DNA from 4 places in the Halolactibacillus sp. JCM 19043 genome. Region 1 is predicted to be linked to each of the others. Evidence: riboswitches for the same ligand, from Rfam matches in the RefSeq annotation. Region 1 holds a riboswitch; each other region holds the start of a gene.
What was found. Region 1 has a riboswitch for cyclic di-GMP ahead of JCM19043_RS00160 (type II secretion system protein). Riboswitches for the same ligand answer to the same signal wherever they lie in the genome.

Region 1 (7,586 bases):
TGTCGTATCATCACTGACAGGCGTTATGGCTCAGCGTTTAGTTAAACGCGTCTGTAAAGACTGTAAAACCTCACGTCCTGTGACGAAGATGGAACAGGAATTATTTGAGAAGCACCATATTGACATCGATGAAGTAACAGAAGGGGCTGGTTGTGACAGTTGCCGCGGAACGGGTTATCGGGGACGAATGGCGATTCATGAGTTAATGGTTATTGATGATCAAGTGAAAAAATTGATGATGAACAATGCCAGTATGCGTGAAATTAAAGATTATGTTAAAGATAAAGGTATGCATTTCTTAGTAGATGATGGTTTACTCAAAGTTAAAGAGGGACTTACAACCATTGAAGAAGTTATGCGTGTCGCTATTGATGCATAGGAGGTTTTTCTTTGGAGGATTTAAAAGACTTATTGACACTAGCATTTAGAAAGAATGCATCAGATATTCATATCACAGTAGGCTCTGTACCGATTTTTCGGATTGATGGACGTTTGATTCCACATAAAGGAGAGGTGTTATCTCCTACAGATACGAAACGTCTCGCGCGTTCAATTGTGACGGATGATATGTGGGATAAATTCATCCGTGAAAAAGAACTTGATTTATCACATGGCATTGAAGGGTCTCGCGCTTTCGTGTCAACATGTTTTATCAGCGCAACAATATCTCGATTGCTTTTAGGGTTATTCCGACCGCTATTCCGAAAATTGATGACTTACAGTTACCAAGCGTGTTGAAGGAAATTGCAACTAAAAGGCACGGTTTAGTATTAGTCACTGGTCCAACAGGAAGTGGTAAAAGTACGACGCTTGCTTCTATGATTGATTACATGAACGAACACTTAAATAAACATATTATTACATTAGAAGATCCCATTGAGTATTTGCATAAACATAAACAATCCATTATTGACCAGCGGGAAGTCGGTTTTGATACGATGTCTTTTCAAAACGGCTTACGTGCGTGTTTAAGACAAGACCCTGATGTCATCTTAGTTGGCGAGATGCGTGACTTAGAAACGATTCAAACTGCTATTACAGCGGCTGAAACAGGTCACTTAGTGTTAGGGACGCTGCATACTCAGAGTGCGAGTTCGACGATGGACCGGATCATTGATGTGTTTCCGTCTCATCAAAAAGATCAAATTAGAATATTACTTGCGAATGTTCTTGAAGCGATTATCTCTCAGCGACTATTTCCTAAAGCGCAAGAAAGTGGTCGCATTGCCGCAACTGAGATTCTAATTAACTCACCAGCTGTAAAAAATCTTATTAGAAATGAAAAAATGCATCAAATTCCAAATACGATGCAAACATCAAAAGATCTAGGGATGCATACAATGGAGATGGATATCACAAGAAAGGTAAGGGACGGGTTAATCTCTCAACGTGATGCAGACCCATATATCAGTTAAGCATAAGGAGGTGGATAGATGGCTATCTATCGTTATCAAGCGCGAACGGTTGAAGGAAAGTTATCGTCAGGCAGGTTAGAAAGTGAGAACGAAAAAGAAGCATTACTAGAGTTAAAACAACTTGGATTAGTTGTTTTTGATATTAAACGTTTAAACCCTGTCTTACATAAAGATATCTATATTGGTAATCCCATTAAAAACAAAGACTTTGTCATTTTCTTGCGGCAATTCTCTACGCTTATTGATGCAGGTATTTCACTTGTTGATGCGACCGAAATTCTTGCTGAACAATCGAATAGTAAGGCTTTAACTGAGGCGTTAGAAGAGGTGAAAGAGCATATTGAAGAGGGTGAACCTTTATCAGACGCTTTAAGCCGTTACCCAAAGCTATTCCCAGAACTGCTTGTCAGCATGATCAGTGCCGGTGAGGTCAGTGGTCGATTAGATGATATTCTTGACAGGATGGCCACTTACTATGAAAAGCAATACCAATTAAAACAAAAAGTCATTACGGCTTTAACTTACCCAGCTGTTATCGGGGTTTTAGCGGTATTTATTACGATTTTCTTAATGGCTTTCTTAGTACCCGTTTTTTCTGATATGTTTATTTCATTTGATCAGGAATTACCGGCCTATACGCAGCTTGTCCTTAATTTAAGTGAATCCATTGGTTCAACTTGGTGGATACTTCTCTTCTTTATTTTTATTGCTGTAGTTGTCGTGCGCACATTATATAAACAAGAAAAGTTTGCTTATATCTTTGATACGGTAAAATTAAAGGTGCCGATCTTTGGTTTGTTCATTCAAAAAGCAGCGCTTGCCAGGATGACTCAAACACTTAGTTCATTATTAAATAGCTCCGTGCCAATCTTAGAAGCTGTGATGATTACTGAACGGGTAGTGGAAAATCGCGTCATTAAAAAAGTATTAAGAGAAAGCTATAAATCACTAGAAGAAGGGGAATCATTAGCTGATCCGATGAAGGGGCATTGGGTATTTCCTAAACTAATCACTCAAATGATTGCGGTTGGTGAAGCAACAGGCTCAATGGATGATATGTTAAAAAAAGTGGCGCAATTCTATGAAGAAGAATTAGAAGAAGCGGCCGACAAACTTAAAGCATTGATTGAACCGGTCATGATCATCTTCTTAGCGGTCGTCGTCGGTGCGATTGTTTTAGCTATTGTTATTCCAATGTTTAGCTTATTTGAAGGTATTTAAAGTAGTACAGATGTATCGGTAAAGTTGTCACTAAAAGATGCAAATAAAGTTCAAATAATCCAAATAAAATGGTAGACATGTTACCATTTTGTAGTATAATAGCATTAAGTAATAACTCAGATGCGTTGACGGTTTATCCTTATTTGGGCACTTGGATAAACAAGAGCAAGTAGTGCAACCGGCTGACATCATAATGGTTTATTTATGTTGTGAGTCTTTTTTTATATCATCATAAGTCATCCATTACACACATATTAAGAGGAGGAATTATTATGGTTAACAAATTCAAAACATTACTTAAGAAAGAAAAAGGTTTTACGTTAGTCGAACTCTTAGCTGTTATTGTTATTTTAGGTATTATCGTCGCGATTGCCATTCCTGCGGTAGGGAATATTATTGATAAAGCGGAAACGGATGCTGATGCAGCTGAAGTTAAATTAATTCTAGATGCAGCGAGATTAGCCGATGCTAATCAAGAATTTACATCTGGTACAACTACTATTGGGGATCTGATTCCTAATTATTTAGATTTAAGAAGCTCTGATCTTCCTAGTGGCATAGCTGAAACTGATACAATATCAAAATCCGACGAGGGTATTTATAGTATTGACGGTTACACACCGCCATCTTAAAAAATATTTTTAGTTTAGACTCCTCAAAGAGGGGTCTTTATTTCTATCTAGGAGTGTTGTTATGACATTATTCTACAGCATCACCTTCTTTATCTTTGGTCTTGTACTCGGATCATTTTATAACGTTGTCGGTTTGAGGGTACCGAAGAAAAACTTTTTATCACATGACCGCTCATACTGTCCGAAGTGTCATAAACAATTAACGGCACTCGAACTGATTCCAGTTATTTCGTTTATTATCCAACGCGGAAAGTGTCGTGGATGTGGAACGAAGATTAGTTGGATGTATCCTGTGATCGAATTACTGACAGGTATCGGTTTTATGCTGAGTTACATTGTTTATGGTCTAACACTAGACACACTGATTGCGCTTGTTGCGGTATCGCTCGCCGTTATCATCATCGTGACCGATCTTACATATTTCTTAATACCGAATCATATTCTACTGTTTTTCTTACCACTGATTGTTATGTTGCGATTATTCGAGCCACTTGATCCATGGTATTCATCACTTCTAGGCGCTTTGATAGGATTTGGCTTAATCTTTGTCGTGATTGTCTTAAGTCAAGGTGGTATGGGGGCGGGGGATATGAAGTATTTCTTTGTGCTCGGATATTTATTTGGCATTGGCGGCGTTTTACTTATCTTTTTACTATCGACATTGTATGGTACGTTAGTCAATATAGTGTTATTGTTGCTCGGTAAAGTAACACGGAAATCTAAAGTGCCTTTCGGTCCTTACATTAGTATGGCGGCCCTTACGGTCCTCTTTACTGGCGATGCTATATTAGATTGGTATTTTAGCTTTTTCTAAACTGTTTATAAAGGATGACAGCATATGGGACTTTTTAAGAAAACATGTTTTTATCGATAAATGATCGAAGTATCCGTTACCTTGTCTGCCCGAAAATGAAAACGGATGAACATATAGATTTTGGAGAAGTCTTTTTTGATCAACTGGTCATGGAAGATGGTCGTATAATTAATGAAGCACAATTAAAACGCCACTTGCGAACGTTGGTCGAACAAAAGAAGTGGCGACGAGCTGAACTCTCTTTTCTTGTCCCTGATAGTTTTGTGACGATGCGGACAGAAGAGATTCCAAACCAACTATCTAATGATGAAGCGAAACAATATATTCGCTTACAGCTTGAAGGTAGTATTCGCTTACCATTTAAAGATCCTGTGTTAGATTTTGATGTCTTAAACTTCGGGGAAGAAACAAATGAGATTCTGTTATTTGCTTATCCTAAAGAACGCTTAAAACCTTTTGAAAAACTGTTTAATGACGTTGGTTTAAACCCTGCTGTCGCAGACATTTCGTTTCTCAGCGGTTATCGGGTGTATCAATCGCTTCATGACGCCACAGATGATGAACATTTGTTGATGATCCAGTGGAATAAACTTGATTTAACTTTAACCGTCTTCCATCATAATAAACCGAAATTTAATCGGCACGTCCATAGTTCAAATGCTTATCAAGCATGGCAACTGGATGAGGCGGGAAAAGAACTTGTTTCCACGCTACCTAAAGAAGAGTTAGAAGATGAGCGGGATAATACGTTAATCACGATTGAACGATTCATGGATTTTTATCAGTATTCAGTTCTAGACGGAAGTGCCGGTGTGACTGACGTTGCTTTTTTAGGTGACCATCCCGACCTCGTTCAATTAAAGGAGACGATGGCTGATCGATTTGACATTAGTGTGAAAACTCTCAACTTACCGAGGGCGTTACCTAATGGCTATGGAGCTTTAATCGGTCTAGGTTACAAAGAATCATCATCGAAAAAGAAACAAGTCAAACCTAAAAGTGCGGTAACAAAAAATAAAAAAAGCTCACGAAAACAAAAAGAGCAACAAATAGAACCATCAGTGGAGTCAGGACTGAAGGACGATTCAACGCATTCTAATCAAAATCTTGACCATACCGAAGAATAGAGGAGGCGAAACATGGTTAATATTAACTTTTTTGAAAAGAAAAAAAAGAACATCACACTATTTTTAATCAGTGTGATCGCCTTACTCTTGTTTGGATTACTCGGGGGTTATTTTTGGTGGATGACAGAATCCATTAAAACTGACACATCACGTAATAGAGACACGATTAGTCAACAAGCCGATGAAATCAGTGAATCACAACGGGTCAACTTAATCGGTAACCAAGTCTCAACATTAGTTAATCAACGAGACACATTGATGCAGAACCAGTTTCCGTTAGATGATTTATATCATGATGTGTTAGAACAAATACCAAGTCAAGCATCAGCAACTGTCGAGCGGTTCTTTTTCACCATTACTGGCATTGTACAGCTTGAAATTATATTTGACAATGACCAACACGTCGTTGACATGCAACGTAACCTGGTGAATTTACCTTATGTGACAAGTGTGACGTTAGAAACAATTGATGTAAATGATACGGCGTATGTGACGCAGTTTACTTTGATGATTGACCGGACGCAAGTAAGTGAGGTGTTTAGCGATGATAATTAAGTGGGGGAAAAATGAAACCTTGATTGTATTAATTATAGTTGCTGTCTTTGGGTTTCTGTTTTATTATGGTTCAGGCTATTTACTTGATCCGCTACATGAAGAGCTTGAAGTAACAGAACAAACTTTAGCTGAACACCGACTTGTCTTAAGGCAAGCAGAGATGAATGAACAGACTGAAAACGCCTTAAATCAAGAAGCTGAGGCCGTTAGAAATCATTTGCCTACTGAGGAAGCCGTTGATCAAATTGTTGAAACCCTGTTTGACTTAGAAACAAGGACAGGTGTTTCTATAACGTCCATTAATCTCAGTGGGGCAGGCTTGACTGAAGATGCGGCATTTTATCCGGACGGTGTCAGTGCCATTCACTATCAAGTGACCTTAACAAGTGATAACGTGATAGGCATAGAATCTTACATGGAACAATTAGAATCGATTGATCGCCTCATTGAAATAACAGAATTAGATTTAACGAAACAAAGTGACACTCAAACGCAAGCTATATTAACGATTCGTGCTTTTTATAATGAAAGTATCCTCATTGAATAATGAAGCGTGATTGTTAGACTATTTCATTAGGGAGAAAAGATTGGCGCATATGTGTCAATCTTTTTTTGATGCCATAAAACTTATAAAATTTTAAATTTAGCGCATGTTTTGTGGGTTTTTGAATGCTTTTAATGACAATTTATCTTGGTGACTTCTTATGTTTACTTGCAGAGTAGGTAAAAATGATTAAACTAAAGACATCATAAAGAAAGGAGGTTAGTGACATGTTGAAAGAACTCCATGTCCGAATGAAAGATATCCCCAAACAAGACAGGCCGAGAGAAAGACTCATTAACAAAGGCGCGAGTCATTTATCCGACCAAGAATTGTTGGCGATTGTGATTGGTTCTGGTACACGTGAAGAAAGTGTTCATGATTTAGCGATTCGCCTCTATCAACATTTTGACGGGATTGAATGTTTAAGAGAAGCCACGCTTGAAGAACTCGTTCAAATTAAAGGCATTGGACAAGTCAAAGCCGTCAGTATTTTAGCTGCCATTGAATTGGGTAATCGCATGGGTCGATTTAAAAAAACGGATCGTTATGTCATTCGTTGCCCCGAAGACGGCGCTAATTATGTCATGGAAGATATGCGTCTCTTAAAGCAGGAACATTTTATCGTCCTATTCCTTGATACGAAGAATCAAATTATCCATCAACAAACCATCTTTATTGGGAGCCTAAATGCTTCGATCTCGCATCCACGTGAAATCTTCCGTGAAGCTATTAAGCGCTCTTGTGCCTCGATCGTTTGCTTACACAATCATCCTTCTGGCGTGCGCCTACACAGTTAGTCCATCAAGTGGTTATTCACCCTAAAATGCTTATCACTTTTAGTAACAAGAGATCTTACCGTCAATTAGAAATAATCTGCGGGACCATCGCATGATCTTTTTGTTAAGTCATATATGGTAAAAGCTATACTGCCTGAACTCTAAACTTACAGACGCGTTGGATACGTGATAGGAATAAATATGCTGTGCGCGTCAGATACAGTATATGATAAGCTTATTCCTCTGAGTTTTCCCATTGGAAAGCAATAGTTGAAAGGAGTACCTAAGTATGACGTATCTTGATTGATTAGTAAGGTAGGGATTGCCTAAGTAGCACAAGTTATAAGGTAACGGAGTCTTCGTATTATTCAACGTTTGCAGGTAATCTGTTTAGCACGGAAAAGGAAGACAGGTGTGAGAAAGTATAAGGAGAGGAAAGAGAGAATGTGAAAGATCTTAATTATCCCCCTCTTTGGATTGTGTCAACGAGTGATCGTATGAT
Region 2 (7,586 bases), on a different contig from region 1:
AACCGCTGTAAAAGTAAATACCTTCTAAATTAATCGAACTGATCGCTAATTTAAATAAATTGAGTGGTGTCGGATCATCTTTGAATTGTTGGTAATAATCTAAGATGAACTGATTGCGCTTATTCACGATGGGATCACTCTTCGCTTCATTAAATCGTACATTTTGTTCATCTGTTGGGATGAGTGAACTTAAGATGTAAGAATACGATTCATTATGCACCGCTTCTTGCTGACTAATCACCGCAAAAATCGCTTTAAAACTTGAGTCGGTGACATAGTTCATCACTTCTGACATCGTCGGCGTTTGTAAACTATCTAAGGCAGCGAGCTGTGTATTAATACGTAAGAAGACGTCTTTTTCTACGTCAGATAACTTATCCCATGCCTTAACATCATCTTGCATATTAATCTCATGCGCTTTCCAAAAGTTTGATAACAATGTTTGATATAAGTCGTACATTTGTGGGTAGCGTAAGTCATTCCAATTAAGAATGCCAGACGATTGACCGTTAATAATCCCAGTTGATTTATTTGGGTGACTTGGATTCAGTAACGGTATCTTTTTTAATGGTTGTTCTAACATAGATTTTCCTCCTAGCTATGGCAAGCGACACATTCATTAATTTCTGCTTGTGACGTTGATCGTACGTAATACGTTGTTTTTAATTTGTTATGGTAGCTTGCTAAGTGTAAGTCAAGTAATTCTTTTGCTTTAATATCATGACGAACATAGAGATTAAAACTAATCGCTTGATCGATATGACGTTGCCTTTTAGCATTTTGTTCAATACTCTTTATTTGATCAAGCTCATGTCGTGCTTTTAAATAATACGGATATGTCTTAGGTGTTAAATCTGGGACAGTGACTTTAAATTTAAAATTTTTCTTTTCTTCTGCGTACATGAGCGCATAGATCGGATCAATCCCATCGTGGATCCACCAATTTTGGCTGTTGAACTGTTAGGAGCAACCGCCATCAAATAACCATTTCTCAAACCATGCGTTTGGATAGCTTGCTGTAACTGATGCCAGCGGTCACTTTCGTAATGGCGGTCTTTGAAGTAACGACCATTGTCAAACTCAGAGCCTTTAAACTTATCGTAAGGTGACTTTTCTTTAGCGAGTGTCATAGATGCTTGCAAAGTTAAATAGCTAATCTCTTCATAGAGCTCATCTGCATAGTTGCTCGCTTCGTCTGATTCCCAGTAAATATTTTTTAAGGCGAGTAAATGATGCCAACCGTAAGTGCCAAGTCCAATCGCCCGGTAAGTTTGATTCGTCAAGTTAGCTTGTGCAACAGTGATGGTATTTAAGTCAATCACATTATCAAGCATCCGCACTTGAATCGGAATAAGACGCGTTAATACATCATCTGTCACGGCTCGAGCAAGGTTAATGGATGAGAGGTTACAGACAACGAATTCTCCAGGTTTTCTCACGATGACGCTATTACCTTCATCATCGATATACTCTTTCACAATCATTGTGGCCGACATGTTTTGCGTAATTTCCGTACATAAATTACTGGCAAAAATACTTGTTCGACCGCGTCCATGGACATGTTTATTCGCATTTTTACGGTTCACTTCATCACGATAAAACATATAAGGTGTGCCTGTTTCAAGTTGTGCCATCATGATTCGCGCCATAATATCCATCGCTCGGTACGTCTTACGTGATAAGAGAGGATGATTGACGGCTTCTTCATACTTTTCGGTAAAGTAACGCTTGTCTGTCTCATCATAGAAATCTTCTAAGCCGAGTGCTCGTCCCGTTTCATCTTTCCATCCCATCACTTGTTTGACTTCATGTGGACAAAACGTATGCCACTTGCCAATACTACGCCCCGCCTCATCTGTTTTTTCTAACTGTTCCATAAATAAGTCAGGAATGCTGACGCCAGTGAAAATATCATGAGCTTTCCGGCGTTCATCCCCATTATTCGTTTTTAAATCTAAAAAGCCGTTCATAATATCTTTGTGGAATACATCTAAATAGATACTCACCGCGCCTTGACGTTGTCCGAGTTGATCGACGCTGACAGCTGTATCATTTAATAATTTAATCCAAGGAATCACACCGCTAGAATGGCCTTTGAACTTTTTAATATCCGAACCAAGGGCTCTAACTTTTCCGTAATAAACACCAATGCCACCGCCGTCTTTACTAAGACGTGCCACATCCCAATTGTTCATATAAATCCCGTCCAAGGAATCGTCGACCGTATCAATAAAACAACTAGAAAGTTGCCCGTAACTTTTACCGGCATTTGATAAGGTAGGTGTTGCGACAGTCATGTAAAGGTTAGAAAGTGCCCAGTAAGCTTCTTTAACAAGTTCGAGGCGCTTAGCTTTTGGTTCATGTTGCATCAGTGTCATGGCAATCACCATGAACCGTTCTTGAGGTAATTCAAATAATTCTTTTTTATGATTTCTAGCAAGGTAGCGATCCTGCAACAGAAAGAGCCCAATATAATTAAATAATTGGTCTTTCACTGGATCGATTGACTGACTTAAATCAGCGATATCAGCTTTTGAATAATGCGTAAGTAAGGCGTCAGAATAAATGCCTTTATCTGTGAGTGTGACGATCAGCTGATAAAAGTCAGGATACGTTGTAAAATCATTATGCTGTCTGTTACGACCGGCTTCTTTGTAAAGTTGCTTGTTTAAAAAGTGACTCGCAATAAAGGACCAGTTTGGTGCATCAATATCAATACGATTGAGGGCGTAAAAGAGCGCTGTTTCATTTTCATCTTTGTTTTCTTTTATTGCCTCTTCAATTTTTTGGTTGAGTTGATCGAGATTAAGCTTGTATTGCGCTTCTAAGTATGTAAGTTCTTGTTGAAGTTTATCCATCGTAATGGTCATAGTTATCTTCCTTTCTTATTTGCTTGACGATACCAAATTGTTAGGTTTAAAGCATCATACACTATATATAGTGTATGATTTATAAAAAAAACGCTACATCTTGTATTGTATCGTTAAAAGTTATACATGTCTATAAGCACGAAGAATTATTTATACTTTTTTGTTTAGAAAATAAAGCATGTATAACTTTCTCTGTTTATCTAGTAGATATCGCGGGCAGAAAGATATACAATGATGTTAAAGAGACGTAAAACGTGTGTGTATTCAGGAATATGTGACAAAAGAACGATAAGAAGTTAGTTAAAAAGATAGAGTTTGACTGATTTCTAGTCGTGACCTTAAAAAAATCACAAGATAATTGGGCAAACTTAGCGAAAGCTAAGGACGCAAAGCTACGGGTCTAAAGTAGACATACTATTGATCGCCGGGTTGCACAGAGATAATCAGGATTATTACACATGATTATTTATAGAGAGAGGCCGGTTGAGAAAGAAAAGAGGGGCAAAGGATGACGACGTTTATATCAAAAGGCAGGACTGTGAAAGAAGCGATACATTTGGGACTTGAAGCCTTACAGTTAGACCGTACACAAGTTGAGATCGAAGTACTACAAATAGAAAAAAGAGGTCTCTTAGGTATAGGTAACAAAGATGCAACAGTCAAGCTGACGTATCAACTAGATACAACCGTAACATCACCAAATCCATCGATTAAAGGAACAATGCCGGAAACTCATACATCGATTGATGGCATGGGTCTCGATGATTTTCTTGATTATTTAAATCAAGCATCATCCATTGAAGAAGATATACACGAAAAGAATGACAAAGACGATATAAGTCAAACGATTTCAGAAGCATCAGATGCCATACATTATGAACATCACCAATCATTAAGCGGTAAGGTATGGGTAAAAGATGGTCAACTCTTCGTAAAAGATAGCGAGGAACATCAACCGTCACTAAAACTTGAAAAAGGTTTACTTGTTAAAAAGAATGGCGAAACGATTGAAGATACGTTTATTTTTGTGAAGGAAAAAGATGAGGTTACCTTCTTTTTTGAAGAGGCGTCAGAACCAACAGAATGGAAAATTGTTGAAACAGATGATAAGTTGAAAGCAGAATTACGTATTAAACCAGGGATTGAACGCCAATTGAAATTAAAAGATACAACACCGGGCTATCAGGTTACTATTGAAACGGTGGAGGATATTGTCGTAAAACAAACGATTACCTCATCGGATATTTTAGCGGCCTTAACAGAGCGAGGAGTCATATACGGTATTGATGAACAGGCGATTGAATCTGCGCTTAGTAGTAAACAAGGTGGTCTGTTTGTCATTGCTAAAGGGGAGGCGCCGGTTGACGGGATAGATGGTAGATTAGAAGAAAAGATAAAAACACGACCAGAAAATGATTCTAAAGATAATAGTGACTTATCTGCGATTGACTATCGTGAAAGAAAAAAGATACCAAACGTTGAAAAAGGACAAGTCCTTGCGATTATCCATCCGGCTATTAAGGGAAAAAGTGGCATATCAGTTAGAGGGGAAGATATGCCACCTAGACTTGCTCGTGAATTAAAAGTCGTCACGCAAAAAGGTACGATTAAGTTAGATAACAGGATTGTGGCAAATGAGAATGGCCGACCGTTTATTGAAAGGCGGGGACCACTTGTTAAAACGAAAGTGTTGCCACAGATGGTACATGACGGGGATGTTGATTTAAGTTCTGGTAACATTATCTTCCGTGGTGACGTTGAAGTAAAAGGAGATGTGACCGAAGGGATGCAAATCCAATCAGGTGGGCATGTGACGATTCATCAGACAGTCAATGGGGCAACCATTCGTGCTCTGCAGTCCATTCACATAGGTGGGAATGCGAATCGGTCAGATATTGCCTCTGGGAGTCATGTCGACCTCACGTTACAGCACGTATTAAGTGGCTTATATCATAAATTATTGGATATGCAACAAATGATCGATCAAATTATTCAATCACCTAAGTTTAAAAATAGCCCATATAAACATGCGAGTATCACTTCCTTAATCTTGTTAGTCAAAGAGAAGCGGTTTAAAACATTGTCGAAAGACATTCAATACTTTAATCAATTAGTCGCCAATGAAAAGAAATATCTAATAGAAGAAGAATGGGAAGAAGTGAATGAATCACTTAAAAAAATCTTTTTCCGTATTCCCCAGATTGATGTATCGATGGATACGTTTAAACGTTTGCTTGATCAGATGAAAAACCTCATCGATTTAAGTGCGATGCAAAACAATGAAGAAGCGAATCTATTCCTTAAAAATGCCTTGAATAGTCGATTGGTTTCTGCTGGTGATATTATGGTGCTCGGTCGGTCTTGCATCAACTCAACGATAAAAGCCGAAGGGTTTGTCACTGTTAGAGGTATTGTGCGAGGCGGCGAACTATTTGCGAAGAAAGGTTGCGACTTATACGAGGTCGGTGGTCAGATGGGAGTCAGGACATTAATTAAAACATCGGAAGAAGGTAAAATTCGGATTAAAAAAAGTGTTTGAAGGAACGGTCATTAAAGTAGGGGGATGGACCCATACATTTGAAGAAGATCAAGAATTTATAGAAGCTTCTTTAAATAAAGAAGGGAAGTTTCATTTAACTCATCATTAAAACAACCGATATAATATAGAGATAAGAAAATGTGAGAATTTCCACAAGGGAAAGCAGGTTATATGATGCGTTACAAAAGAAAAGAACCATTTAGATATTTATTTAATGAACCGATAGATGGAAAGTTTGTGATAATTTTAAACCATGAAGATGAAGACAAAGTTACTCGGACAGACCCAGGTAGGTTAAAGATTATTGATCTTAGTCCTAAAGGGATGCAATTTAGAACAAAGCTAGATATCCCGACATCAAACAAGGAGTTTTATATAGAAGTCACGTTTGAATTAGATGGTGAAACGATTGAGATGCTAGGTCAAATTGCTTGGAAGAAAAATGAGTCAGATGGTGTTCGTTATGGACTTGAAGGCATTGAGGACCCGAAGCGTGAACAACAAATTATTGAAGGAGTCAAATCCCTCAGTAAAAAAGCCCATGCTAAGGCAAACATTTTAGAAAAAACAGAAGAGTTAAAGCAACCTGAATGGAAGGAAAAAGAAGAATAAAGACCACCAAATAAAGAAACGAATCAAGACCCGACACCTATAAATGAAACTACTTTAAAAGAGAGGCATTCATTTAGCGACATGTAAGGGTTATACTGACAAAGTAACATTTTAAACTATCACTAACAAAAAACTAGGTTAATAAAACTAGTTTTTTTCTTTATGTATGGTAATTATGTGCGTTTTTAAAAAACTATCCATCTATTGGCTCAACATTTTTAAAAATATTAGTAAAATGCTATTAAGAGTTTTCATTCTTTGCCGATATTAATAGAAAGGTGTGGTTTGTTTACTCGATAAACTTACTTTTTAAGGAATTGTAAGCGTTTAAAAAGGAGGAAGTAGGATGAGGTTATTTAAAAAGAAGAAACCGAAAGAGCTTAACAAAGAAAAAGAGAACAAGGTGAAAAAAGAAAAAACGACCGAAAGCAAAGAAACAAAATAAAAAGACATCAGATAAAATTAAGCGAACACATAAACCAAAGAATAAGAAAGTAAGTTTACATAATGTGTCAATTGGTTGGAAGTACGGTTTTGTTATCATTTTTATTTTTGTTTTATTATCTATTTCAACAGCCCTTGTGACACAGGCTATTATGGAACTTGGCCAAGATTTAAATGAAGTGGAAGACCAGGGGAACCGAGCGGTACTCACAACGGAATTAAGTGAATTGGTTCAATCAAAAGGTTTGTCGGCGATGAATTACTTACAGTTTGGTAATGAGACGCATTTAACCGATTATGAAACTAAAAAAGCGCGCGTAGATGAACTGTTGGAATATCTAGAAGGCACCATTACTACTGAAAATCAGCAGTCATTGTATAATGAAGTCACAAAAAATAATGATATTTTAGATGAAACTTTTTATGGCGATGTTGTTGAAAATGTAGGAGCAACAGAAGATATAAGACGTCTATACAGCAACCGCTTTAGCAGCGCAACGAATACGACATCACTGTACTTACAATATTTAAAAGACCTCATTATTGAAGACCGTGATCAAACAGTTAAAGAAGCGGATAACTCACAACAAGCATCACTCATCTTGCTTCTAGGGTCTATGGCTGGATCATTAGTTATCGGCGTCATTTTAGTCTTACTCATTAGCCGGTATATTTCTAAACACCTTAACCGTGTAGTTAAAGCTAGCGATACCATCGCATCGGGTGATTTATCACAAGCAGCGATTCATTATCAAGGGCGAGATGAAATTGGTCGCTTGAGTGCGTCTATCAATGATATGCAGAAACAACTTTTAACGATGATTAATAAAATAGATGAAACATCCGTTGAAGTAAAAGATAGCAGTATTCATTTAAATCAATCTGCTCAAGATGTAAAGGTTGGCACTGAACAGATTGCGATAACAATGGAAGAGTTAGCAACAGGCACTGAATCACAAGCCACTTATGCAGGTGACTTAGCTGAGACAATGAAAGCTTTTAGTGACAGAATTACCTCTATCAGTAAAAGTAGTGAGACGATCAATCAATCATCAAGTGTTGTGTTAGAAGAAACTCAATCTGGTAATATGTTTATGCAAAAGTCTATTAAGCAGATGACC
Region 3 (7,586 bases), on a different contig from region 1:
TGGAAGAGATGGGTTGGGCCGTCATCGGTAACTTACATATTCTCTTTGCCGTGGCCATTGGTGGTTCGTGGGCAAAAGAGCGTGCCGGCGGTGCCTTTGCGGCACTTCTATCCTTCATTTTAATTAACCGGATCACAGGCGCTATTTTTGGCGTGAATGCCGGTATGGTCAATGACGGCGAAGCTGTCGTGAACTCTTTATTTGGTCGTGAACTTATCGTAAGCGATTACTTTACGATGGTCCTTGAAGCACCTGCTCTTAATATGGGTGTGTTTGTCGGTATTATTTCTGGTTTTATTGGGGCTATGGTGTTTAATAAATACTACAATTTCTCAAAATTACCGGCAGCATTAGCATTCTTTAACGGCAAGCGTTTCGTTCCATTTGTCGTCATTTTATGGTCTGTCATTGTAGCGGTTGTGATGTCTATTGTCTGGCCATTCATCCAAGGTGGGTTAAATAATTTTGGCGAATGGATTGCGGGCTCACGTGATAGTGCGCCATTTATCGCACCGTTTGTATTCGGTACACTCGAACGTCTCCTACTACCGTTTGGTTTACACCACATGTTGACGGTACCGATTAACTATACAGAACTCGGCGGCATCTACACAATTCTCACAGGCTCTAACGCTGGAGAAATTGTGGCCGGACAAGACCCACTTTGGTTAGCGTGGGTATCTGATTTAAATAACTTACGAGAAGCAGGTGACACAGCAGGTTATGATGCGTTACTCAACAGTATCACACCAGCACGCTTTAAAGTTGGTCAAATGATTCTATCCACATCCGCTCTGATTGCGGCAGCCGTTGCGATGTATAAAAATGTGGATGATGATAAGAAAACAAAATATAAATCGATGTTCTTATCTGCGGGACTCGCTGTTTTCTTAACCGGGGTAACAGAACCGATTGAATTTATGTTTATGTTTGCTGCCCCTGTTCTTTACGGGTATATGCGGTGATTGCCGGTCTAGCTTTTGCCTCTGCTGACCTGATAAACCTTCGGGTGCATACGTTTGGTAACATTGAATTCTTAACCCGTCTACCGATGAGTATTAATGCTGGTTTAGTCATGGACCTTGTGAACTTTGTGATTGTGAATATCATCTTCTTTATCGTAACGTATGTGATCTTTAACTTCATGATTAAGAAGTTCAAGATGCCGACACCTGGTCGTTTAGGTAACTACACCGATGACAACGGGGAACAAGCAGCCGCTAAAAGCGGAACGAACAGTCAAGAACGTGAGGGTTCTAGTGAAGTGAAACAAATTGTCAACCTATTAGGTGGGAAAGACAATATTGAAGACGTCGATGCCTGCATGACGCGGTTACGTGTCACGGTTAAAGACCGTGAGAAGGTTGGCACAGAAAAAGCTTGGAAACAAACCGGTGCGCTTGGTCTTGTTTTAAAAGATAATGGTGTTCAAGCGATTTACGGACCAAAAGCCGATGTGTTAAAATCTGAGGTACAAGATTACTTAGGAGATTAATTCATGCGGCTACTCACATTAAACACGCATAGTTATATCGAAGACAATCAACAAGAGAAACTGGATACGCTCATAAAAACTATCATCGCAAATAATTATGATGTCATTGCCTTACAGGAAGTCAATCAGTTAATAGATTCTCCTCCTGTTGGTGAGACAGTAATTCATGAAGATAACTTTGCGCGCGTGATCGCTGAGAAGTTACAAGCATACGGCCTCACTTATTCCTATCACTGGGCAATGGCGCATATTGGCTATGATCGATACGAAGAAGGGGTCGCCATCTTAACGAAACATCCGGTCATTGACACATCTGTTATAACGCTAACCGAGACGACAGATAAGACCTACTGGAAAACACGGGTGGCGATTAAACTGACGCTTGATTATCATGATCAGATGATTGACTGCCTCTCTACGCATCACGGATTTTGGGATGACCCAGACGAACCGTCACAACAACAGTTTGACCGGTTACTCACGCACATAGACGCGTCCCGACCTACTTTCATTCTTGGTGACTTTAATACCGAGGCTGCTGTAAGAAAGGAAGGGTATGACTATTTAATGAGTAAAGGGTTATATGATACGTATACACTGGCTCATGACAAAGATACCGGTATGACGGTACCAGGGGTGATTGATGGTTGGAAACATGCGTCAGGTAGTAAACGGATTGATTATATTTTTATGAATCAACCTTTCTCTGTGCCTGTCTCACATGTAATTTTTAATGACGATAATCAACCCATTGTATCCGATCATTTTGGAGTCGATGTGACGGTGTCGTTAGATATATAAACCTGAATTGTAAAGTCACATGCATAAAAATGAAGGCCACACCTTTTTTAAAGGTGTGGCCTTCATTTTTTGCTTAAATACGTTTAAACTTCGCTACTCAAATGGGTACAAAACGATGATGACTCCATTCATATGGAAGCTTCTCATTCACCTATTCACTAGCTTCACTGACAAAGTGGTCAATGAGAATTCGTTGATCCAACCTTATTTCTTCTTTTAACCGGTCATGTGTTTTATTAAATAGTAGTGGCGTCATTTCTACGCCTTTGTTGATATCAAACATCGTATTGTACCAATGACGTCTGGCATATAAGTCAAGCATTGAAGGGCGTCCTGTCATACTTTCGTTTAAATAATCCGTATAATAACTGGTCAAGTCTCTTGGTCTAGCATACGGTGACTTGATTCATTGAGTACTTGATAGTTTTGATCACGCGTCATCGCTTGAAGTAACTTAAAGGCCGTGTCTTGATAATGACTTTTCTCACTCATTAAGGCGACCATTGACCCTTCCCGGTCAATACCGTTTAGCCCCAGCGGTAGCTGTGTCATGCGCCACTTCCCTGCTTGTTCTGGCACCCAACGTTCTAAATGAGCGGTGCCATACGTCGGCATTTGGAACATAATTAATTGATCATTTTGTAGTAAGTATTGGCCGTGACTAGACCAAATCGAGCTCTCTGGTCTAATATCGGCTTGATAAAATAAAGACACAACATCAATCAATTGCTCAAATGATCCGGTATCAAACTGATAGACATAGTTGTGATCGAATGGATAATGCGTCCTTAACCCAAGTTGCAGTAACGCCTGATTGGATTCGAAGATGAACTTTTCTTGATCGACAAATGTACGGGCCATCGTAAAATAATTCGCTTTTGTTTCCATGTAGGTCGCTAACGCCTCAGGTTCACTTGGAAACCCGTTACTTTCTAACAAGTCGTGCCGGTAGTAGGTAACGTATGGAAAGTAAGTCAGCGGCACACCGTAACGCTCACCCTCTACATTAATGTAGCGGTCCATTAATGGACGCGGTAAGTCTTGATACAAACTATGTTCCGTAATAAGGTCATTAAAATCAACAAGCCCATCAATTTCAGAAAACAAACCAACGTATTCATCGGGAATAAAAAATAAATCAGGCGGACGTTTATACGTCAATGCTTCATAATAACGGTCTACGACTTCTGCCGGATTAATCACTTCTAGTTCAAGTTTCATATCCGTTTCGTTCTCAAAAAAGTAATCCATTGAACCGGTCAGTATATCTGCCGTTGTCCAGATGAGTAACGTCTCATCCTCCGCTGGCATTGCTAAAGGATTAGCTGAAACGCTTATGGGTTCGTAATCTGTTGGTTTTTGTTCACATGCGGCAAGGGTGATGGTTAATAAGATAAACAAAACAAGTCGACAACCTTTAGCCATGACCGATCCCTTCCCTTCTGCCTCCAAATATAAGCTGCGTTTTATTCTTTTCCTTTAGAAACCTTTTTATCTTCATACATCGATTGGTCTGCAATATGCAGCAGTTCTTCAAATGTTGAGCCATCTTCCGGCATTAAACTCAGACCAATACTTACACTCATCTGTTGTTCTTCTCCCGCAATATAAAACGTGGTGCTAAACGTCTTTTTTAACGTCTTTGTGAAAAAGGCGACATCTTCATGATGATCACGTTTTAAAATGGCGACGAATTCGTCACCCGCTAATCGGTAAAATCGAACGGGAAACTCTGTCTCTAAACTTTTCAGACGATCACCCACACGCTTTAACAGCGTATCTCCCTCTTTATGACCGTACCGGTCATTCACTGCTTTAAAATCATCCAGATCAAGGAAAAACAAGGCGAAACTATCCTCACGGTCAATTTTTTTCTCTAGTGTATGATAAAACAACCGGCGATTCGGTAAATCCGTAAGTGCATCGTGATGAGCGACATGATACAGCTCTTTCCTTGAGGCGTTGAGTTCTGACGTTTTTTCATTGAGTTCACGATTCGTATTCGTTAATTCTTTAAACATACGCCGCAGTTGTTTATCAACTTTTGCGAGACGCTCAGCTAATATTTTCACCTCTAATATGCGGGTCGATGGTATTTGGGTCGGATGTTCATGCATCATGCGACGTGGTATTTGATCGGCCATTCGAGTAATGCCTTCAATTTGATTTAATAAGACCCGTTCACTTAAAAGACCGATGACAAATGAAGTTAGAAAGACAATCAACATCAGGATATGATAATAATAAATCGCTTTCATTTGTTCAACAACAGCATCCGCCATACGAATGAAATAATAGGCGGGTCGGTTTAATACCGTCAACTCACTCACAACATAACCGTGATACCAATCCCTCGGTGTCATGCCTCTTCGACTAAGCCAAACATGACGATCGTCATTCGGTTGATATATGACCCCTTTAGACAACGTTTGATTAAACACATCGAATTGATCAGATAGAGATGAGCGAAGAAACACTTCACCACCGGTGTTTAATATGTACATATATTCTTCTCTTGTGCCAATGTGCCGATCAATCACTTCCGTTAAACGTCCCCGATCAATAGCCGAACCAATTTCTAGCCGCTGGATTTCTGTCTCGTCAAGACGGTTGATCTGTTCTGTCAGCACAGACTCCAAGGCCTCTGTCCGGTCATCAAAGGTCATCAACATTTGATGTTCTAAAGACATTGATTGGACAATGGTGATTAAGATGAGCGGGAGGATTGCAACAAGATTGACCCCCATAAAAATAAGTTCATTAAAGCGTACGGGTTCTCTTTTGATCGGTAATCGATTAAACAATGGTAACTGAGGAAGGATTAAAAATAACACATCCGTCAACAGACTGACAAATAGGAGCATTAACCAATATGATAATACTTCTACTTTATACAATAATTCTAAACTATTCGAGTCGACAAGTAGTTGGACAGCGACATAACTCGCACCGAAACCGATGAGCGTATACGCAATCGTCCAAGTAAATAAATTGCGACGGAAGCGCTCGTAAAGCACACCAATCACAAACACATGAACAACCATCATCAAATGAAAAATGATCGGGTCTCCCATGAAGATAAATAGGATGCTTAATAGACTTGTTAAGACAACAGCATACTGAAGCCGGCATAAACGTAGAGCTAAAATCGGTACGAAGAAATAAAGGGGGAGATACAGACTATAGGATACTTGAACATCCCATTGTCTTAGCACAATCCCTAATAACAACAGCAACATAAACTTCCACATGCCCGTCATTCGCATACTGCCCACCTCTTTTCCTATTAGTTTGCATCGCTTACGCGTTAATCTATTAGATTGGCTTGTTTCACTATACTTTTTGAAGTTTTAAATGACGTCTAAAGAACTTAACACCATTAAAAAAGCCGACCCAAAGAAAGGATCGACAAAACCGGTAATGAGACTATATCGGTAACCCAGCCGTCATGGTACAATATGCACCGAAGACCTGAAGCTTTGCGTCACTATTTTTCAATAGTTTTGCCTTTATCCTAGTCTTATCGTAACATAATGTACAAAAAAATCCACTATTTTTTGGTGTTTCTTAAGTATTATGTCGCAAAATTTGTCTTAACTTGTCACACCATTGTCATAATATAATCATCTTCCGCCTTAAACACGCGTGAGTATATGCGTGAGAATCCTTTCACTCACGTCTATCCCAGTCGCATGATAAATATTCTCTATATGCGCATTTGAGTTTACTTCACATACAACCGGTTGTTCATCTTGGTCAAATAATAAATCCACACCCGAAAAATCAAGTCCCAGTGCCTGTGTCGCTTCAATGGCTAGTCGTTTAAAGTCGTCTGGTACGTCTACAACAGACATCTTTCCGCCATTAGTGACATTCGCTCTAAAATCTGTATCTGACTGACGTAACATACTGGCAACGACCTCGTCACCTATCACATGAATTCTTATGTCACGTCCATGACTTGATTGGATATATTGTTGATACAGATGTGGCGTATGTTTTAATGCTTCGCTGTATTGCTTTAAAGCCGCCATTGTTTCAACTAAATACACCCCTTCCCCAAAGGAACCAAAACTTTTTTTCACGACCAGAGGAAATCCGAGTGTCTCTTTGACTCGGTCTAAGAACGCCTCTGGAAAAGATTGACCCGTTTGAAAAATGAGCGGCGCGACGATGGTTTTCGGTTGCCGAATGCCTTTAGTCGCAAGCACATGGTGCATCAAACCTTTATTGTCACACTGCTCAATCGCCTGACTCGTGTTAAAGATCGGTAGACCTAATGCTTCTAATTGTTTGGCGAGTAACACATCTTTATCTAGAAACAAGACAAAATCAATGTTTTCTAATTGAGTGAGCGACAGATGCGCCTCTCCTAGCAACACCATCACCTCATCGTTTCGTTTTAACGTGAGCTCGATGCCTTGTTTTTTTGCCTGTCTAAGATAACGGGTATGCACTTGTTGAAACTTCTCTGTCTTTAGACTACCATTATAAATTAACCACCCATTCATTTCGATCCATCCTTTCAATATTTAACTAAACTTGTGATATTCAAGGAAAAAGAGACTGAAAAATCTGATTTATTTTCACTTTTTCAAGTCAATGTTCTTCACATTTACGCTCCTGCTGACGACATATACAGTAAAGAGATAAAAAACTACATGCAGAAGGGGAAGACCATTATGTCACGTGTTAAACAAATTAAATTTTTATTACCTGCTTTTATGATGTTACTGCTTATTTTACCCGTCGCTATTTCTAGCTTTATTTCATATCAGAACACCGCCATTATTGAACGAGCGATTATTGAAAAAGAAGAAATGGCCCAGCTCGGTTCGCGGTTTGAGGATACTTTTACTGACTACGAGAATAAAATAGAAGCCTTCAGTAACCGTGAAGACTTTCAATTGGAGGCAACAGAGGGATCGGCTGATTCATCCATTGATCTGTCTAAGTTGCCACAAGTAAATGATCCAGCCTTAACGAGCTATTACCAACAAACACTCTCAGACTTAGCTAAAGGTGACGACTACATCGTCAACTTGTTTATCGGTTCAACTGACGGTGCCCTTTATCTCCACAGCATTCCAGATGCTGACCTGTCTGAGTATGACCCGCGAGAGACCGAATGGTACCAAACAGCCGTCGCTGAAAATGATACGATTTGGACAAGCCCTTATATCGATACGGCCACAAGCCGTTCCATCATTACCGTTGCCCGTCCCATTATACGTAATGGTGAAACCGTAGGTGTTGTTGGCCTTGATTTTGATATGGCTGAACTTGCCAG
Region 4 (7,586 bases), on a different contig from region 1:
TAGAATTACCTTTCTGGGCTACTTATTTAACGACAGCCCTTGGCGAATTTGGTGTAATGGCGATTGGTGCACCAGTGATGTACACCTTAAATAAATCACTAAACTTCAACAAAATTATCGAACAACCCTAATGATTGCCTTGTTTCTATAATAGAAATGAAGATTGGCTTGATGATGATCATAAAACCATCCGTTTTTTAAGTTAAAGCGGGTGGTTTTTACTGTTTATAAACAAAAAAAGCCTCCCCTGGCACAATACCATCACCGATCACCTCTTGTTAATCGGATGACGACATGTTAAGTACCTAGGGAGACTTCTTTAATGATTATACAATTTTTTTCAATGGGACCACTTAATTGCTGTTAAAAAACAAGGCATTAATCCACTTTTGAAAAATCCCCTCGTCTTCTGGTTCTAAATCTTCTAACCCTTCGTGATACACCTGGTAATGATTTTTCCCATCATGCTTAGCCGCATACATCGCCTGGTCTGCCCGGCGAATGAGAGCTTCTTTCGTTTCACCATGTTCAGGATATAGACTGATGCCAATGCTGGCGGACACTTTTAGTTCATGTGATCGAATAAATACCGGTGATTGTAAGCTGTCAAGAATGCGTTCGGCAATGGTTTCGATTTCTTGTTGTTCTGTCTCTTCAAACACAACGATAAACTCATCTCCACCGAAACGCGCAATCAAGTCTTCTTCCCTGACACAGTCATCCAGTCGCTTAGTAATCTCGACGAGATACAAATCACCCACCTCATGGCCAAGTTCGTCATTAATCGCTTTAAAATCATCTAAATCTAAAAACATCATAGAGAATGGATGACCGTGACGTTTAGAGCGTGCGAGGGCTTTTTTAATATGACGATCCAACATTTTACGATTCGGTAAATCCGTTAAATCATCAAAATACGCCATTTTTCTTAACTGATGTTCTAACGTTTTTTGTGCCGTCACATCAACAAACTTCCCGTAAATTTTAATAATCCTACCTTTGTCATCGGCGATCGGCTTGGCGATTTTTTGAATCCACTTCTCTCCCTCGGTCGGATGAGTGATCCGGAAAGTGTGATCAACACTGACGCCTTGAAATAATAACCGGTGATGGTCGACAACATCAGCTAAGTCATCTGGATGAACAAGCTGATGCCATAAGCGCCCATCTTGGTTAAACTGTGCTTGCGTATAACCAAATAACCCTTCGACACCAAGCGAGTAGTAAAACGCGAGTTGTTTAACATCTTCAATATAAAGCGTTGCCCCGTCAAACGCATCAAAGAAAGCTTCATACTCCGCTTTATCGCGTTCTGCTTCTGATAAAGTTTCCCTTAAGAGAGCAACATCGTTCGTTTTTGCACTAAGGGCTTGACTCATGTCATCGATCTGCTTCGTCTTTTCACGGTGATAATAACCGCTTAAACCCAAAACAATGAGTGATAGTATCACGGTGACAATTGATGATATAAATGTTGATATCGCGATGAAACAAACTAACCCGATGATACTTTTGTAAGCGTATTGATTTAACCATGGTTTCATGATGTCTATCTCCTTCATCGTATATAAAATGAACAGGTTAAATAAGAAAAGTTTCCTTTCTTTTCTCTCTTTCTTTTGTCAATATTAAAATTTTATCAGCAAATAATGAAAATGCAAACAAAATCGTTAAAAAAGTCCCCATTATTTTAAAGATTATTCTTTTTAGCCGTTTGGATCACAATAAGCCCTTTCATCCCATTTACAATTGTGTTTAAACTCGCTACAATAGGGAACGTTAAAAGTATAAACATCCATACGATAACGGCAAAATATTTGAAAAAGTATGACGCAAAGCTACGGATCTAAGGAGTCTCCCACTCTATGACCGCCGAGCTACCTATGGAATGGTAGGATGATTTATCTTTTGAATCACATTATCGGAAGAAGGGATTCAAATGCCAACGATTTTAATCGTTGATGACTCTCGTTTTATGCGACAATGGCTAAGGCGAATCATTCAACAACAGAAAGCGTACACCATCATTGAAGCTAGTAACGGAAACGCAGCCGTTCAACTATACAAAGACAATCATCCCGATCTTGTCTTAATGGATATGATCATGCCACAGATGACAGGACTCGTTGCTTTACAAGCCATCATTGATTATGACCCTAAGGCAAAAGTAATGATGTGTTCCTCTATGGGGACAAAACAGCACGTACGAGAGGCCCTTCATATCGGTGCTAAAGACTTTGTCGTTAAGCCCTTTTTTGATGCCCTCCCGAACGGGTTCATAAACTTCTTTATCACTCAAGTCATTAATTTTTTCCACTAATCGCTAAGATTAGTGGTTTTTTACACATAACAATTAGTCATATCCACCTATCTGTAGTATACTTATACGTAACTATTCTAACGAGATGCGAGGTGATACCCATGCCGAGTCAACGTTTTCACTCCCTTACTAAACATGAACTGTTAGCGCTTTATGATTTAAAAGATTTTGCGATTATTATTTTTGACGAGACACTCACTTTAACATCTATTTCACATACAAGTCCACCAATTAAACAGTGGTTCTTAAAACATAACCTGTCGAGCCCTATCCATATTCAGGAGGTGCTTGACTTAAATGATACGGCTTACGATATGTTAACGACTTCTCTACATACAGATGGTAAGTACACCTTAACAGCTCCAGCCATACATGAACATGACACATGGGTGACGGTTCAATTGGAAACGGTCCAATTAAAAAATACCGTCGCTATTATCGGTACTTTCCATCTCTATCAAGACGTGATGACACTTCATTCACTCGCTAAAAATGTGCTCTATCACGAAACACCTAACGGTGTATTCACTTTGAATAATGAGGGTCACTTGATTTATGCGAATGCGATTTCGAAAGAACTTTTTCATCATACCGACGCATCAAGTGAAGGGTTACATTTTCTTGATATCATTAGTACCAAGGACCATAAAAAAGCACAGTTAGCTTTTAATAAAGTGATAAGTGGTAATACAACGGAACTTGAATTAACTGGTCTTACGAAAGACCACCAACAAAAACAGCTGCACATAAAAGCCATGCCACTGTCAAAACACGGTGAGATCTATGGTATCGTTGGACTGTTACGTGATACGACCGAAACGTATCGTATGAAAGAGCGATTAAAACAGTCAGAAGTCGAGTACCAATCGTTGTTTAAAGAAAACGTGGATGCGGTGATGACCTTTGACTTAGACGGACATTTTACTGCCTTAAATGAAGCTACCACTAAACTCACCGGTTATCACCGAAGCGATTTACTTGGTCGAACATTTAACTTTCTTATTGAACCAGACTTACTTGCCCGAACACTCACGAACTTCCATGCGACCGCAAACGGTCACTCGATTGAATATGAAACAGTCATTCAAACAAAACAAGGCACAAAACGGACGTTGAATATCACCTTGATTCCGATGGTGATTGATGATCATGTGCACGGCATTAACTGTATCGCTAAAGACGTGAGCGAAAAGAAACGTCTGAATGAAGAGTTACGTTATTTCGCCTATCATGATCATTTAACGGGGTTAAAAAATCAAATCGCTCTCTCCAAAGATATTGATCAACTCATTAATGATCCTATCATCACATCCTTTGGGCTTTTGTTCATTGATTTGGATCGCTTTAAACTGATTAATGACACCCTCGGTCATGCGAAGGGTGATGAGTTATTAAAGAAAATCGCGAAGCGGATTCTCACGACTCAAGTAGACATGCGCCAATTTTACCGCTATGGTGGTGATGAATTTATTATTGTCTATCAAAACGCACACATAAAAGATGTCGAGCGCTATGCGAACGAGTTGATTCACTTAATGAGTCAGCCGTATGTGATTGATGGCATTGATATCGTCAACACACCCACCATCGGTGTGAGCTTTTATCCAGACGATGCATTAACTTCTGAACAACTCGTGAAAAAAGCTGATCAAGCGATGTATCATGCCAAAAATATTGAACGGGGCACGGTTCAGTTCTATCAAACGAATCTTCCCGTTCAAATGGAAGGGATATTAGAAATAGAATCATCTTTGCGTAAAGCGATTGAACACGATGAGTTTGTCTTACATTATCAACCACAAATCGAAACAAAAACAGGTGTCATCCACGGGGCGGAAGCTCTTATTCGCTGGGAATCACCAACACGTGGATTAATTCCACCGAACGTCTTTATTCCACTGGCGGAAGAAACAGGACTGATTATCCCAATTGGGGAATGGGTGATTGAAGAAGTTGCCCGAACGATCCGTTCATTAAAAAAAGCTGACATTATCCTTCCCATCAGTATAAACTTATCTATTCGTCAGTTTTACCAGCGTAACCTTGTCGAACGGATAGAAACAATTTTAAAACGTTACGACGTGGACCCTTCACTGATTACGATTGAAATTACTGAATCGATGGCGATGGATGCCGCAACGGCCCTTGTGATTTTACAAGAGTTAAAAGCGCTTGGTGTAAAGATTGCCATTGATGATTTTGGGACTGGTTATAGTTCATTAAATTACTTGAAGCAATTTCCGATTGATTATTTAAAAATTGATCAGTCGTTTATCTTTGATATTTTAGATGACCGTGACGACCGGGATATTACTGATTCGATTATTTTACTTGGTCATCGTCTCAATATGTCACTTGTCGCTGAAGGCGTCGAGACCAAAGCCCATGTTGAATTATTACGCGGGATGCACTGTGATATACTGCAAGGCTATTACTTTAGTAAGCCAGTACCTAAAGATGCCTGATCGACTTTATCACAACCTATGAACACACTTAACCATCCCCCTCTTTTTTTATCATTTTAAACGATTTTAAAAGCACTGCCTGAGTCATCAGACAGTGCTTTTTGTTTGGGTTATTTTAAGCTTTTTCTGTCATTGTTTTTTAACGTGCTACTCGATCTTAATAGAAGAGTTCATCAAGTGCTTGTTGGTGATATTGATTGATTTTTTCTGTTAAGTCAGCAGAAATATCATATGGATTCACATCACCATTAATTGCTGCAGCTTCAATATCTCCATATTCACCACCGAAGTAAACTTCATCTAAGAACGTTTGGAATCCTGCATCGCCGCGCCACCTAATGGAACCGGTGATTTCGCACGTGCTAAGAAATCATCATAATATTGTTCTTCAGGAAGTAATTGACGTAAGCGATCCCATGTTGCGGCATCATCAACGATTGGTAAGCCGTCTGGATGAGTAAATACTTTCGTACCGTCTTCTCGCGTTAACGTTTCAAATGCTTCTAACTTCGCATCCCAACCTTCTAGACCCCAACCGAAGAATTTAAGTAATTCATAAGCTTCACGTGGGTGTTCTGTCGCGGCTGAAATCGAACCAAAGTCAACAAAGGCTGGTTTGTTTTCTGTTGAAGCTTCGTCACCTTTTGGCACAACGTAAGGGACCCATTTGATCCCTTTATCGACAAACTCATCTGTCTTAAAGAGGTCCACTGTCCACCATGCATCCATTTGCATCGCTACGCGACCTGATGAGGCAGCCCATAGTAAACGGTCACCAAAAGCAGCTTCTGCTTCATCTGTATCAAAGAATGGCGAGTGGTTACCATTACGCACAAGTTCAGCATGGAGCGCTAAAGAATCATCCACCAACCAGTGAGGTCATACTTTTCTCCGTCCCAACCAAATTCACCAATATTGTCACCGTTCACAATCGGTCCCATTGTGACAAGTTTAGTGAAAGTATTGTATCCAAAGATGCCTTCTTCAGGCACGGTCATTGTTTTAATTAAGTCAATCATTTCATTCCATGTCCAATCCGGTGATGGCATCTCAACGTTTTGTGCTTTGAAGAGATTTTCATCTAAGAAGATTGTGTACGGTAAGTAACCGGCAGGTGCGGCCATTTTACGTTCACCATCAAAATATCCTTGATCTTTCAATGTATCTAAGATCATATCACTTTCTGGATCACTTTCAAATAACTCAGTAAAGTCACCTAACCACATGTTTCTAATGGGCACATCGACGTTACCTAAGTACCAGAACACATCTGGTAAGTCACCTGTTGATGCGAGGTTTGTTAAATGGTCATTCCAACCTTCTTGTTCAAGTTGATGCAATTCTACTGTGATGTTTGGATATTTTTCCATAAACTTCTCAGCTAAGAATTGTTGCAGTTCAAAGTTTTGCCATGACGCATACGTTAACGTAATGTCCTCTTCTGTCATTGGCGGTAAGCCAGCTGGTTCATCTGTTCCTTCATCGTTACCTTCATCACTGCCACCATCTGTTTCAGCATTCGAATCGTTACCACCATCATCGGCAGCACCATCATCTCCACACCCTGAAACTACTAACACTAAAGCCATCAATACCGACAAGATCAAAAGCCATGATTTTCTCGTCATTTTTACTTCCCCCATTCTTTAATGGAATTTAATTTATATCACAGGGCGAAATTATTCGCCCGTAATACCAGTGTTGTCGACACTTTCAACGAAGTATCGCTGTAAAAAGAAATACGTAATAAGGAGTGGTAAAATGCTGACCATCGTACCGGCCATCTTAATCCCCTCATTAATCTTGTTTGGTCCTGCTTCTGTGGCAGGATAGAGTGTTTCATAGTTTTGACTAAACGACTGTAACTGTAATAAAATCGTCGTTATATCTGTGCTCGAACTCGTTAAATACAGCGAGGTTAAATACGTTTCATTCCAATACCAGACAAATGAGAATAAGAACGAGACGATAAAGCTGGTACAGCCATTGGAATCGCAATTTTAAAGAAGTTAGTAAATTGACTCGCCCCGTCAACTTCAGCCGCTTCATAGAGCGACTTCGGTGTTTGTTTAAAGAACTGATAAAAAATCAGAATGAAAATGGTACTGTTTAACCCTTGCCCAAGTCCGGCGGGAATAATAAAGGCTAAGATTGAACCCGTTAAACCTAAATCACTAAATAACCGGTAAGTCGGCATCATGGTAATTTGCGGCGGGACGATAAAGCTAAAAATCATCAGTCCAAACCAAAACTTTTTAAGCGGAAAGTCAAAACGACTAAATCCGTATCCAACAAGGGACGCAATCATCACTTGTAAGATGGTTGGAAACAGCGCAATCTGTAAACTTCCAAGTAAAGCCGGTCTAACGTTTAAGACTTCATACGCTTGTTTATAGTTAGTCATGTAGACGCTGGAAGGAATCCAGTTAATCGCCGTATCAAGTAAATCATTTAATGACTTCATACTCGTCACAAACATATAGAGAATCGGATATAAGTACACAAAGCCAATCCCAAGCAGTAACGTATAAATCACAAATTTTAGTAAGAAACCTTTACGATCATTAAACCCGAGGAAGAAGTGTTCCATTCTCAGTTTAATTAAGCGCAGTTTTTGTTTGGTGTTTAGTGTGTCATTCTTAAGAATAGTGACAACACTGGTTGCGTTTTTTGCTGACAAGTGAATCTCCTCCTCACGCTCGTGTTGATTTCTTTTCTCTAAAGACTAAGAATATAATCAGTAACATTAACGCAATAATCACCGCATACATCCAAGCCATCGCAGAAGCAAAGCCATACCC

Region 2: another riboswitch for cyclic di-GMP. It lies ahead of JCM19043_RS06760 (FapA family protein); the one in region 1 lies ahead of JCM19043_RS00160 (type II secretion system protein).
Region 3: another riboswitch for cyclic di-GMP. It lies ahead of JCM19043_RS07600 (sensor domain-containing diguanylate cyclase); the one in region 1 lies ahead of JCM19043_RS00160 (type II secretion system protein).
Region 4: another riboswitch for cyclic di-GMP. It lies ahead of JCM19043_RS07770 (response regulator); the one in region 1 lies ahead of JCM19043_RS00160 (type II secretion system protein).

The regions. Positions count from the first base shown of each region.
Region 1 is NZ_BAXD01000001.1:35,336-42,921, forward strand. It holds gene JCM19043_RS00145 (GspE/PulE family protein) at 1-379, shown strand, start outside; partial or broken gene JCM19043_RS00150 (type IV pilus twitching motility protein PilT) at 391-1,415, shown strand; gene JCM19043_RS00155 (type II secretion system F family protein) at 1,434-2,636, shown strand; cyclic di-GMP riboswitch class II at 2,746-2,829, shown strand; gene JCM19043_RS00160 (type II secretion system protein) at 2,909-3,268, shown strand; gene JCM19043_RS00165 (A24 family peptidase) at 3,330-4,082, shown strand; gene pilM (type IV pilus biogenesis protein PilM) at 4,127-5,209, shown strand; gene JCM19043_RS00175 (hypothetical protein) at 5,222-5,764, shown strand; gene JCM19043_RS00180 (hypothetical protein) at 5,754-6,311, shown strand; gene radC (DNA repair protein RadC) at 6,536-7,105, shown strand.
Region 2 is NZ_BAXD01000009.1:61,272-68,857, forward strand. It holds gene JCM19043_RS06750 (ribonucleotide-diphosphate reductase subunit beta) at 1-583, opposite strand, end outside; partial or broken gene JCM19043_RS06755 (ribonucleoside-diphosphate reductase subunit alpha) at 595-2,870, opposite strand; cyclic di-GMP riboswitch class I at 3,222-3,307, shown strand; gene JCM19043_RS06760 (FapA family protein) at 3,379-5,409, shown strand; gene JCM19043_RS06765 (PilZ domain-containing protein) at 5,584-6,021, shown strand; gene JCM19043_RS06770 (methyl-accepting chemotaxis protein) at 6,531-7,586, shown strand, end outside.
Region 3 is NZ_BAXD01000012.1:2,346-9,931, reverse strand. It holds partial or broken gene JCM19043_RS07615 (PTS transporter subunit IIBC) at 1-1,495, shown strand, start outside; gene JCM19043_RS07610 (endonuclease/exonuclease/phosphatase family protein) at 1,499-2,296, shown strand; gene JCM19043_RS16390 (hypothetical protein) at 2,448-2,618, opposite strand; gene JCM19043_RS07605 (ABC transporter substrate-binding protein) at 2,669-3,721, opposite strand; gene JCM19043_RS07600 (sensor domain-containing diguanylate cyclase) at 3,763-5,562, opposite strand; cyclic di-GMP riboswitch class I at 5,727-5,814, opposite strand; gene JCM19043_RS07595 (RimK family alpha-L-glutamate ligase) at 5,932-6,807, opposite strand; gene JCM19043_RS17510 (methyl-accepting chemotaxis protein) at 6,979-7,586, shown strand, end outside.
Region 4 is NZ_BAXD01000012.1:39,147-46,732, reverse strand. It holds gene JCM19043_RS07780 (QueT transporter family protein) at 1-131, shown strand, start outside; gene JCM19043_RS07775 (sensor domain-containing diguanylate cyclase) at 354-1,544, opposite strand; cyclic di-GMP riboswitch class I at 1,798-1,885, shown strand; gene JCM19043_RS07770 (response regulator) at 1,940-2,320, shown strand; gene JCM19043_RS07765 (bifunctional diguanylate cyclase/phosphodiesterase) at 2,422-4,785, shown strand; gene JCM19043_RS07760 (hypothetical protein) at 5,086-5,652, opposite strand; gene JCM19043_RS07755 (extracellular solute-binding protein) at 5,637-6,413, opposite strand; gene JCM19043_RS07750 (carbohydrate ABC transporter permease) at 6,704-7,465, opposite strand; gene JCM19043_RS07745 (carbohydrate ABC transporter permease) at 7,479-7,586, opposite strand, start outside.